2 regions of the Neobacillus sp. 19 genome follow, and region 2 is predicted to be linked to the other one. Evidence: riboswitches for the same ligand, from Rfam matches in the RefSeq annotation. Region 2 holds a riboswitch; the other holds the start of a gene.
The links. Region 2 has a riboswitch for cyclic di-GMP ahead of ACO1D1_RS19920 (anti-repressor SinI family protein). Riboswitches for the same ligand answer to the same signal wherever they lie in the genome.
Positions count from the first base shown of each region.

Region 1: it holds a riboswitch for cyclic di-GMP, as region 2 does, so the genes downstream of both, ACO1D1_RS17130 (DUF192 domain-containing protein) here and ACO1D1_RS19920 (anti-repressor SinI family protein) in region 2, are expected to answer to the same signal.

Region 1 covers NZ_JBMPZU010000056.1:23,687-29,362, forward strand. The annotation lists gene ACO1D1_RS17110 (pilus assembly protein TadG-related protein) at 1-403, opposite strand, end outside; gene ACO1D1_RS17115 (TadE/TadG family type IV pilus assembly protein) at 415-798, opposite strand; gene ACO1D1_RS17120 (A24 family peptidase) at 795-1,304, opposite strand; gene ACO1D1_RS17125 (Flp family type IVb pilin) at 1,420-1,608, opposite strand; gene ACO1D1_RS17130 (DUF192 domain-containing protein) at 1,625-1,957, opposite strand; cyclic di-GMP riboswitch class I at 2,092-2,178, opposite strand; gene ACO1D1_RS17135 (spore germination protein) at 2,441-2,662, shown strand; gene ACO1D1_RS17140 (spore germination protein GerPB) at 2,679-2,915, shown strand; gene gerPC (spore germination protein GerPC) at 3,021-3,647, shown strand; gene ACO1D1_RS17150 (spore gernimation protein GerPD) at 3,644-3,850, shown strand; gene ACO1D1_RS17155 (spore germination protein GerPE) at 3,831-4,217, shown strand; gene ACO1D1_RS17160 (spore germination protein) at 4,280-4,498, shown strand; gene addA (helicase-exonuclease AddAB subunit AddA) at 4,571-5,676, opposite strand, start outside.
Region 2 covers NZ_JBMPZU010000059.1:41,478-47,153, forward strand. The annotation lists gene ACO1D1_RS19905 (DUF1128 domain-containing protein) at 67-291, shown strand; gene map (type I methionyl aminopeptidase) at 344-1,093, opposite strand; gene ACO1D1_RS19915 (helix-turn-helix domain-containing protein) at 1,353-1,682, shown strand; gene ACO1D1_RS19920 (anti-repressor SinI family protein) at 1,752-1,898, opposite strand; cyclic di-GMP riboswitch class I at 1,929-2,020, opposite strand; gene ACO1D1_RS19925 (carbohydrate kinase family protein) at 2,292-3,257, opposite strand; gene ACO1D1_RS19930 (hypothetical protein) at 3,825-4,034, shown strand; gene hutH (histidine ammonia-lyase) at 4,069-5,595, opposite strand.

The DNA of each region.
Region 1 (5,676 bases), on a different contig from region 2:
CCGATTTGCCAACAGCAGCCAGGCCTGCCGCTGCATGGGCCTTGACATTTACCTGTTCCAAACCAAAAACTCGGGCAAAGGACAGATCTACAGGTTTCGTTAATGTCGCTGACACTTTCTGACCTAAAGTAATATCCAGCTTGGACAATGATGCTGCGTCCTTATGGGCATTTAATACCGTTTGAACGGTATCCGTTACTTTTTGCTCTGTATTAGGCAACTCTTGTGCACCTGAAAGGACGGCGGCATTTGCTTCCTTTTGCAATTGACTTTTTTTCATATAAAGTAAGCTGCCATCTATTGCAAGTCCAGCCATAAACAAGATGAACATCATTGTGACAGCACCAAGAATCAGGGCATTTCCTTGCTCATCATTTACTATTTTTTTTAAAAAATACTGCATACAAACACCTTCTATTCCACGCGAATCGTTGAATCCGTTTCAATCATAAACGGGGAGGGAAACAGCTTTGACACAAATGGCGTAAAAAATTGAAAGGGATACCGCAGGGTGACCTTGACATAATCTCCCGAGTGCCTTAAGGAATCCTTCGGTGAAGGTAGGACCACTAAATCCGTTTTGTTCCCTAAATGAACGTATTTTTGGGCAAAGGCAGTAAGATCCACATCCTTTTCACCTAAGCCGGCAAGCCTTACTGTTTCCTGTGCAGCCATGTGTAAATGGGCATAGGAATAGGTTAATCTGCCAAAATCAAGGATACCCACCAAAATCAATAAAAAGATTGGTAAGATGAGTGCTGTTTCAACCAGCGATTGGCCTCGTTCATCTTTTCTCATAACGGGAGAACACCTGGGAAAAAGATTTGGTACAGTGCTCCAGCTGCAATCGCAACACCGTATGGGAATGTTGACTTCCCTGTCTCTTTGCTGTCGATGAGTGAAACATGAAGACCGTGCTTTAAACTATGGATATAGTAAAGAGTTCGTTTCAGGAATCCTTTACGTAAAAGAAGGACAAAAATAGCGATGATTCCGCCTGCTAACGCCATATATAGAGAGGCCCAAAGCACAAACCCGATTCCTTTTATGCCGCCAATAACAGCCAGCAGCTTAACGTCGCCCGCTCCCATACCACCAAGAAGATAGGGAATGAATAAAATGCCCAAACCAACAACTGTTCCAAGCAATGCCGTTGTCAAACCGGAAAGCCCGCCCGTCGCAGCATGGATGATCCACGCCAGCAATAAACTTGGAAATAACACCACATTGTAAATCTTCCGCTCCTTGAGATCCGTAATAACGCAGATGATTAAAAGTATAATTAATAAATAATTACTCCACACTTCGTGCGCTCCTTTCTAACAAGATGTCATGGTCCGCAATCTGCCTTTTGATAGTAAAACAGCCTTACGTTTGCAGCAAAACGCAAGGCTGGATAGAATAAATCTGTTTTCCAAATTAAGGTGTTGGAGTTTTGGTAGATTCAGTTAAAGCGTCAGTTGCTTTTTGGAACAATCCTTGAATCTGTCCGCGCATGGTGACAAGGATGGTAACAACTCCAACAGCAATAACACCCAACACTAATCCATACTCTGTCATACCTTGTCCTTGTTCTTCAGTTAATAAAGCCTTCATTTTGTTCATCATTTGTAAAAACCCCTTTTCATTTTATAGTTACATAGTTTCCAATTTTCGTTTCTGTTTTCTGAATGGTGCCTGCCGGCAGTTCCAGCACAGAATATGCTTTTTTTCGAATCTTTCCTACCTTTGCAGGCTGTACCGTTTCGTCCAGGCCTACAATTTCTAAATCTTTGCTTAAGTATAGGACATCGATGGAGTATTTCATGAAGAAGGTATGGATCGATTGGCAGGGTTGGATTAATAAGCCGTGTCCTGCTGGTAAACTTTTCGAAAACATCAGACCCTTCAGCCTTTTAAAAAAGGTATCCGCGGTTGATACATAGTTTGCCAGTTCCGCTCCGTTTGTCAGATTCACGACTTTCAATGATTTCACCTCCAAAATAGAAATAACCCCGCCTTTACCGAAAGGGGGGTTAATAGACATAGAAATTTATAGACACATAAAAAAGCTATGTATACATAAATATCTAATATGAAACACCCTTTTCTTTCGGTAACTGGCTGGCGTAGTGCAAAAGCACCTTAGCCCCTGTAGCTTTGCGTCACTGATTTTCATCAGTTTTGCCTTTATCGAGAATCAGTGTTTGTTTTTCCGACTGATCTCTTACACACATATTAGTACTTTTTAAACCTATCGAATATCCTACTAATTTATCATTTTATGTCGAAAAGCATAGGTATTTATTACTATTTTAATGTTCAACCCTTAAAAAATATGAAAAATACCCGTAAATAAGTAATCCTCACTAGTGTCAATGGGTATATTTAGGCGAATAAATCACATTATATCCGCCTATACATATGATGTAAAAGAGAAAATGAACAAAGGGTGGTGCTCATGCCAGCAATTGTTGGGGTTGCACAGGTCATTACACTTGGAAACAGCTCTGTTTTTCATATTGGCGATGTCTATAAAATTATGCCATTTGCTACGGCCAAAACATTTTCTGGAGCTGGTTCCTTTAATACAGGCGATCAGGTTGATGTTTACAACCGATTAAGTTCAACAAATACTTCTGACCCAGATGTCATAGACCAAAATAATTTCCTTAATATGTAATGAACGGGTGGTCAAATTGAATTTTTATATTCAGCAGTCCATTCAGATTAATTTCATAAAAATTGGTGGAATTACCAATTCCTCTGTCCTGCAAATTGGCAGTGCCGGAATCATAAAGCCTCTAGCACATCTATATAATACTGGCGGTTTCATAAAACCGGCGCCAGCAGGAATTAAACCAGAAGGACAAATACCGGCACCTTCAGAACAAATACTGACACCTTCAGTACCATTACAGGCTCCGGTCAGGTAATGGAAAAACCTTGTCAGCCTTATGAACTTGTGGAAAAGAAGCAAATCCAACTGAGTTTGTGCATATAGTTAGAACACAAGCTCAAAAAGGCGATTCGCTGGCGAGGTGATTTACTTGTATCAGGATCTTTACCAATATCTTCAATGGCTGCAGATGTCTATTCAGGCGCAGGAGAAGAGAATTGAAGCTTTAGAACAGACAATTCAAAAATTAAGAGCTGATATAACGCAAATAGGGGAGAAACCCGCGATTAATGTGGAGAGGATTGAATATAAATTTGACCAATTGAAAGTTGAGACTCTTGAAGGAACGTTAAATATTGGCTTGAATCCTAACGATTTATCCGGAATTGAAGACTTTGCAGTACAAAATCAATCATTAAAAACCCCATTTTCTCCAAAAGAACAAATGCGAATATCAATGAAAATTGAAGAGGCGATCCATGACTATTTAGAAACGGACTTACCGCTAATTGTGAATGATGCTCAAAGGAACATGGCGATTCCAGCAAATGAATCCTATTTGTCCTTCATTAAAGAAGATATTATCAAACAGCTGCCTAACCGGATCGACTATCATCTTAAAACGAACGCCGCTAAGGTTCAGCCGGATACGAAAGCCCCTCCAATCGAAGAAATCATCATCGAAGCACTAAAGCAGGAAATACAAAGTGGTGTTATCGTCTTTTTAACTAACTTACCTGAGAATGTGAAAGGAATGAAGACGGAATGAACTTTGAAGTTTACAATCGCATCCTCCATGTCGATAATATTAAAATCATGGCGGTCGCAAGCTCCTCATTATTTATGATAGGAGATACGGAAACCATCCAGCTGACATCTGCATTTGACACACCACCAGAATCCTTAATAATTGGGCCATTTGTTCCGTTAGAACGCGATGTGACCCCTGGATATGCTAACCCGAATCTCTAGCGTAGACCATATCGAAGTAAAGCAAGTGGCTTTCAGCTCCGTTATTCAGCTTGGAGATTCCTGCATTCTTAATGGATTTTCCAGGGCCCTTGCTATTCAAAGGGAAGCAGAAATATTCTACGGGGATGAAGGTAACTTTCCTTCCTATCGAACTTTTAAAAAGCCTCTGCCATTGCCGCCTATTACCGAATCAATATCTTTTTTACGCCACAATATTAATCCCATCATAAAAGTTAATAACATTGATGTTACGGCTGTTTCTTCTTCGTCGGTTTTACATGTTGGAAACACTCGAAATGTTTCGATGGAGGTAAGAGTTAAGCATATCCGTCAGCTGTTGCTCGAAGGCCATGAACAGGACATATAATTAATGCATATGTTAGTATAGGTAAAATAACTAGATAGTTCATACTGAAAAGGTGTGTTTTAATGCCAGCGATTATTGGTCCAGTACAAATCGTGAATGTGAGCGGAGGAATTGTCCAATTCGGAGATACTGTTTATATCTCTCCAAAGAGCAGCACGAAAACCTTTGCCGGCTCTGGAGGATTTAACACCGGTGGCTTAATCGTCGCGAATAATGGAATCAGTGGTACAAATGTACTTGATACAAATGTGATTGACCAGCCGATAGCCGGGAATAATTAAAAATGACATAAACCATCCATGGGTTTATGTCATTTACATAAACCATCCATGGGTTTATGTCCTTTTTCATGTTTATTCTACTTTTAAAATGTGCGCTCCATCAAAGAAAAATAAATATCTTTCTGTGACATCTCTTTTCCAGATTTGTTCGATCGCCTTCGTATATAAGTTAATCTGCACCCTGTATCTTTCTTCAAGGATTGGTGCGGCCTGATGAAAGCCTCCCCTATACCTTCCTGTTATTCCATCTGTTTTATAGTCAATCAGGACAAGCCCATGATCATCCTCCAGAATACAATCAATGATTCCTTGGACAAATACAAATTCATCTGCTTCTTTCCAGTTTGGGTAAACCTCACTAGCAGGCAATGAAAGAGTGAATGGAATTTCCCTGTGAATGGCTTTGGCATGAAAATATCTTCTGCCTAGATTTGAGTTGAAAAATTGCACTATTAATTCACTGTCAATAACCGCGGACTGCTCCGGAGTTAACAATTCATTGTCAACCATCCAATCTAATTGCCTCCGAATGGATTCTTCACTAACAGGGATTGTCAAATCCACATGCTGCATCACCATATGCATCGCCGTCCCCCGTTCGGCAGGGCTCAACTGTTTTTCTTGCATAAACTTTGGCCGTTTTATAATTGACTTTTTAAATCTTCGAACTAATTCCGTACCGCTATGCTCATCCGTCATTTCTGCGAAGCGTTTAATTTCTGAAACAGATTGCTTTGAACGATGGACTGTGGCATCGGGGAAGGAATATTCCCATGTCAGCCGGTCCTTTATTTCCATAGCAAATGAAGATTCTGCCGGGACTTGCTCAAACTTTTGAACTCTTTCCAGAAAATAATCCTCTTGCATGTTAAGTTTCGTTTCCTGTTTTTTAATTTCTTCTGCACTTTTCACTTTAATTTTCCAAGAAGACGGATGCTCAGTGATTTCCACCGGTACACGTTTACCTTTTTCACTTGTATTCCTTAATTCATCGCAGTTTTGATGACGGATCAATGCCGGTCCAATCCAGTCGATATAGCTCATGGCCGATGCCCGCTCAAAATCCTCTAACAGCCATTCAGTATGTGAGGAAACATCATTCCATTTGTCGATTGCTTTCGCCGCATCCTTTAAAGCTGCTGTCATAAAGAGCTTTTCTTTCGCCCTCGTCATCGCCA
Region 2 (5,676 bases):
GTTTATATTGACAGATACTTTTTTACATGAAAAGATGAGAATATTAATTCGGAAAGGGTGCCCGAAATGAACTTATCGGAAAAATCTGTTGAAAATGTCGAATATATGATTGAACAAATAAAGGAAAAATTAAAGGTGCTAAATCTTGGGGCCATTAAGCCTTCACACTTTGACGAAGAAATGTATGAAGAATTAAAGGAAATTTATGAAATGGTCCTTAAAAAGAATTCGTTTAGCCCGAATGAAATGCAGGCGCTGGTAGAGGAACTAGGGAGTTTGAGAAAGAAATAAAACCATAAAGAGACCCCCGTTATTGTCATAAACAACGGGGGTTCTTTATGGTTTAATTCTGTTCGGTTAAAATAATCGGGCCATCCTTTGTAATGGCAATTGTATGCTCATATTGTGCTGAATATTTACCGTCGAATGTCCTTGCCGTCCAGCCATTGCCATCCATCTTTGTTTGGTATCTGCCGATATTCACCATCGGTTCAATCGTAAATACCATGCCTTCTTTAATTCTTGCCCCTTTCCCAGGCAGTCCATAATGGGGAACGTCGGGTTTCTCGTGAATCACCGCACCAATCCCGTGGCCAATAAAGTCCCGGACTACAGAAAGACCTTCGCTTTCAACAAAGGCTTGAATGGCATGGCCAATATCTCCAATTCGATTGCCCGAAACCGCCTGTTCAATCCCCTTGTATAAGGCTTCCTTTGTTACTTTTAATAAATGATCCGTCTCCTCAGAAACCTTGCCAACTGCGTAAGACCATGCGGAATCGGCTAAAGCCCCATTATAATTAACAACCATATCAATCGTGACAATATCGCCCTCTTTTAATGGTTCTTTTCTTGGAAAGCCATGACACACTTCGTCATTAATGCTTGCACATGTTGCATATTCATAACCTTTGTAGCCTTTTTGTTCCGGTGTTGCTCCATTTTTAGTGAGAAATTCGGCCACAAACTCCTCGATTTCCCAAGTTGTAATTCCTGGTTGTATTAGTTTTGCAATTTCTTTATGGCACGCTGCAAGAATATCTCCGGCCTTTTTCATTGCTTCAATTTCACGTTGAGATTTAAGGACAATCATGAAGAATAATCCCCTTCCTTTATGGTTAATTTTATGTATATTGAACAATTTGGTTCACATATATATACCTTTTGACTCTGATGGCAACACTTTTTATATTACCTCTAACCGCTCATTTTTTCAAAATTTGTTGCTACTTTGAAACGTCTTTTCGAGATGTTCATGATATTGTAATAATCACTTGTTCTTAATATGGTACTTTTCCATTCTTTTTGGTAGAATAAATATATTAATATTAAAAATAGGTGAGTGAAAGCCAATGATTGGTGACCGTGTTAAGAAATTTCGATTAGAAAAGAAGATGTCCTTATCCGAACTTGCAGAACAAGCCGGAGTGGCAAAATCTTATTTAAGTTCCCTTGAAAGAAATTTGCAAAAAAATCCTTCCATCCAATTTCTTGAAAAAATTGCTGCTGTATTAAATCTTCCAGTTGAACATTTAATCCATGAGCAAATCGACAAAGATACACTGGATAGTGAATGGATGAATCTTGTCAAAGAAGCTATGAGCTCAGGTGTTTCCAAGGACCAATTTCGTGATTTCCTAGAATTTAATAAGTGGAGAATAAATCAAAATAATAATGATTAATCAGAACTTTGTCTAAAGAAGAAAAGCATTCTACAAAAAATGTCACTTTTTGTAGAATGCTTTTTTCATTTAATATGTACCTGAAGGCTCTCCTAGCGAATCTTGATTAAGAAATTCCCGTACATCTTCAATTGATATTCCAAGTTTCTTTGCTTCTAATATCAGTGCCACCCATTCCTGGTCGATCACATTCACTTCACTATTCGTAATGAACATTCATCTCACTCCTAAAATACATTTCGTATTCCAGGTAGCCCGGCCATCATAGCAAGTATGGCACTCACCTTAGATCCTCGGCTTTGCGTCCCTGTTTTTCAAAAGGTTTGCCTTTTTCTGTTTTCAGTCCAACTTAAGCATTACCGAATACCATTTTCTACTATCTTCTGCTAGGTCAATTTACTTAAACCTAAATGATATGTTCATTATATCTAGTCCTTTTATAACAGGGTGTTATAATTTGTCATTTTTATTAAGTTTCGAACTACTTTTTCACCCAAAATATCCCAATATTCTACAAATACCTTTCCCTTTTCTTCATTCCGAAAAAGAAAAGAGAGGGGAATTTAGAGAATCCCCTCTCATTCAATAAAAATTTGTAAAGGAGAATCGTTAACAACTTACTCCCTTACTGAAATATTTTTGAAATCCCTTCTGCAGTAACTGTTGGTTCAATTCGGGATTTACTGTTTCGCATGTCTGGAGAGTAATCATTGAACAGGTGATGCCAATTTTACAGGCATCTTCAGTACTTAGGCCTTTTAAATAACCAAATAAAATTCCTGCAATAAGTGAATCGCCTGCTCCAGTTACTTCCACAACCGGAATACTTGGCGGTACAATGGCTCCGGCTTCTCCATTTCTTGTGAAATAAATTAAACCTTTCTCTTGTCTTGTGATGACTACCTTCTCTACACCCTTTTTCAAGATCAATTCGGCTGCACGGTAGAAATCCCCCTCAGAGGTAATCTTAATTTTCGACAGGGCTTCAGCCTCTTTTTGATTGGCAATTAACCATGTAACCCCATCTAAAGAGGCAGGTAATTTCGCTGTTTTAGGTGCAGATACTGTTGCGATACAAACTGGTATGTCTGTTTTTTTACAGCTATTTATAACTTGTGCAATTACCTCTGCGGGAAAATTCATATCTATTAAAATCATTTTTGCACTTTTAATATAGTGCATATTGGTCTCAAAAAAACATTTTTGCACTTCATTATAAATTGTCATATCTGCAAGGGCGATTGCCATCTCACCATCATCATCAAGTACCGCTGTATAGGTTCCCGTTGGTTTTCCTTGAATTATTTCTGTGGGACTTACATCAACAAAGTTTTTAGTTTTTTGCAGGAGCCATTCTCCTTCAGAATCTGCTCCAACATAGGCTAATAAAGCCGTATTTAATCCAATCCGCCCCGCATTTTCTGCAATATTTCTAGCTACCCCGCCTCTTGACTTCATACTTAAGGCCGGGTTTGATGTACCGTGGGCTAAGGGTTTAAGGGCTTGTATTTTCCAATCTACATTTGCACCGCCGATACAGAGAATATCAACTTTTTTTGTTTCCTGTCTATTCATTGTCAGTACAACTCCTTTGGAAACATTTTTGATTCAAGGCAGAATTGCAATAATATTCCCTACTATATAATTATTACGATACTAATCCTTAAAATCCTTGTGGACAATATTGGAAAGATTGTTCGAGTGCAAAAAAATCCCCTAAAACAAGCATGAGAACAAGTTTTGTCCTAATAAAATTATTATGAGGATTAAATTTGTCTAAATTGTGACATTTAGCATATAATATTAATAACATTTAAATATACTTAATATTATTAATATTCTAATAATGGTGGTGTAAACTATTATGACTGTTATACATGTGTTAAACTTTTCAATTCCTATCGCGTTTATTGTATTTGCTGGCTTTTTTCTCGATCGAATATGCAAACCCGACAAATAAAGAAAATTCGCCGATTGGCGAAGACAGAGGCGTAGTTGCACTTATGCCTGATAGGAAGTTATACTTTCCTATCGGCCAAAGGCTGGTGATAAGTGAAATTGTTGTTCACTTCATCTCCAGCTTTTTTTGATCAGTTATTTTTTTTTGTCTATTTGGGAATGCTACATCCGAAGACGAAAGGAGTGTTGAATTTGGCACGCGGAGAACATTTTGAACATAAAAAGAAAGGTCATCCCGGAAATTTCCCTGAAAACAGTCTAACTGAAAAGCACAGCAAAGAAGCGATTGGGGATGAGGAATTTCTAGTTACCAGGGAAGCCTTTAAAAATAGGATTGAGGAAGACGAAGGGCGTGGAGATACTGCCCGCTTGCTGCCGGAACAGATGGAATAATCAAAAGGCGTGAATTTCTCACGCCTTTTAGCTTTTAGTACTGACCTTTTTCAATACTTAAATTCCCGATAAATTGTGAAAATTCAATGGTCTTTAACCACTCTGCGGCTTTTTCAATATCCTTTGAGAAAATGCGGTCCTTTTTAATGGAAGGTACTTGTTCGCGCCCTTTTTCAAAGAACATTTTTGTATGACTTGCCATTTTATCTACCCCGCGAATTTCTACAGCCTGCATTGCACAAATAAGCTCAATAGCAAGGACTCTCCTTACATTTTGGATGATTTGATACGCATGTCTGGACGCGATTGTTCCCATGCTCACGTGATCCTCTTGATTGGCTGATGATGGAATGGAGTCCACGCTGGCAGGATGGGCAAGTGTTTTATTTTCAGATACTAGTGCAGCCGCCGCATATTGCATAATCATTGCCCCAGATTGTAAGCCCGGTTCAGGACTTAAGAATGGCGGCAGGTCATTTAGCTGCGGATTCACTAATCGTTCAATACGCCGCTCGGAAATATTGGCCAATTCTGCAACGGCAATTTTCATGAAGTCCATTGCAAAAGCAATTGGCTGGCCATGGAAGTTTCCACCTGAGATGACTTTTTCACCATCATCAAAAATTAGCGGGTTGTCTGTTGCCGCATTCATTTCAATTTCTAGTTTTTCTTTCACATAATCAAGTGCCTGCCAAGAAGCACCATGAACTTGCGGGATACAACGGAGCGAATAAGCATCTTGAACCCTTAATTCTCCCTGCTGTGTGGTTAGTAGACTATCACTTAAATACATACGGATTCTTGCTGCTGTATCAATCTGCTGTTGATAGCCCCTTGCCACATGGACTTCTTCTGCAAAGGCATCAATGATCCCGTTCAGTCCTTCAATTGTCATCGACGCAATCAATTCACTTTCATGTGCCAGCTGCTCGGCTTCCAAGTAACCGACAACACCAATTGCTGTCATCGCCTGTGTTCCGTTAATTAGGGCCAGACCTTCTTTCGCTTCTAATGTGACCGGGAGGATTCCTTCTTGTTGAAGCGCCTCAAGTGATTCCATTTTGTTGCCTTTGTAAAATACCTCCCCTTCACCAATCAGCACTAACGCAAGATGCGATAGTGGAGCCAAGTCTCCGCTTGCGCCAAGGGACCCTTGCTGCGGAATGACGGGAGTAATATCTTTATTTACTAATTCCAAAAGTCTTTCAATGACAAGTGGTCTGATTCCTGAGTATCCCTTTAATAGTGCGTTCGCACGAAGGAGGACCATTGCTTTTGCCACAACCTCAGGAAATGGATCACCGATTCCGCAAGCATGGGAACGAATTAAATTGAGCTGCAAATCCTGGACATTGTCTTTTTCAATCAGCACATCACTAAATTTTCCAAACCCAGTTGTAATCCCATAAACTACTCTCGATTCCGAAACAATTCTTTCAACAGCTTCACGGCTTTTTTGGACAGCCGCCATACTAGTCTCGGATGCACTGACCTTTTGCTTGCGGAATAAAATATCTTTCATCTGTTCCAATGTTAAACTATTGCCTGTAAGTGTTATCACATTTCTCTCTCCTCTACCACTTTAGTATAATAAAGAAAGAGGCTGGATTCCGAATCACATTAGATTGGGAGTCCAGCCTCT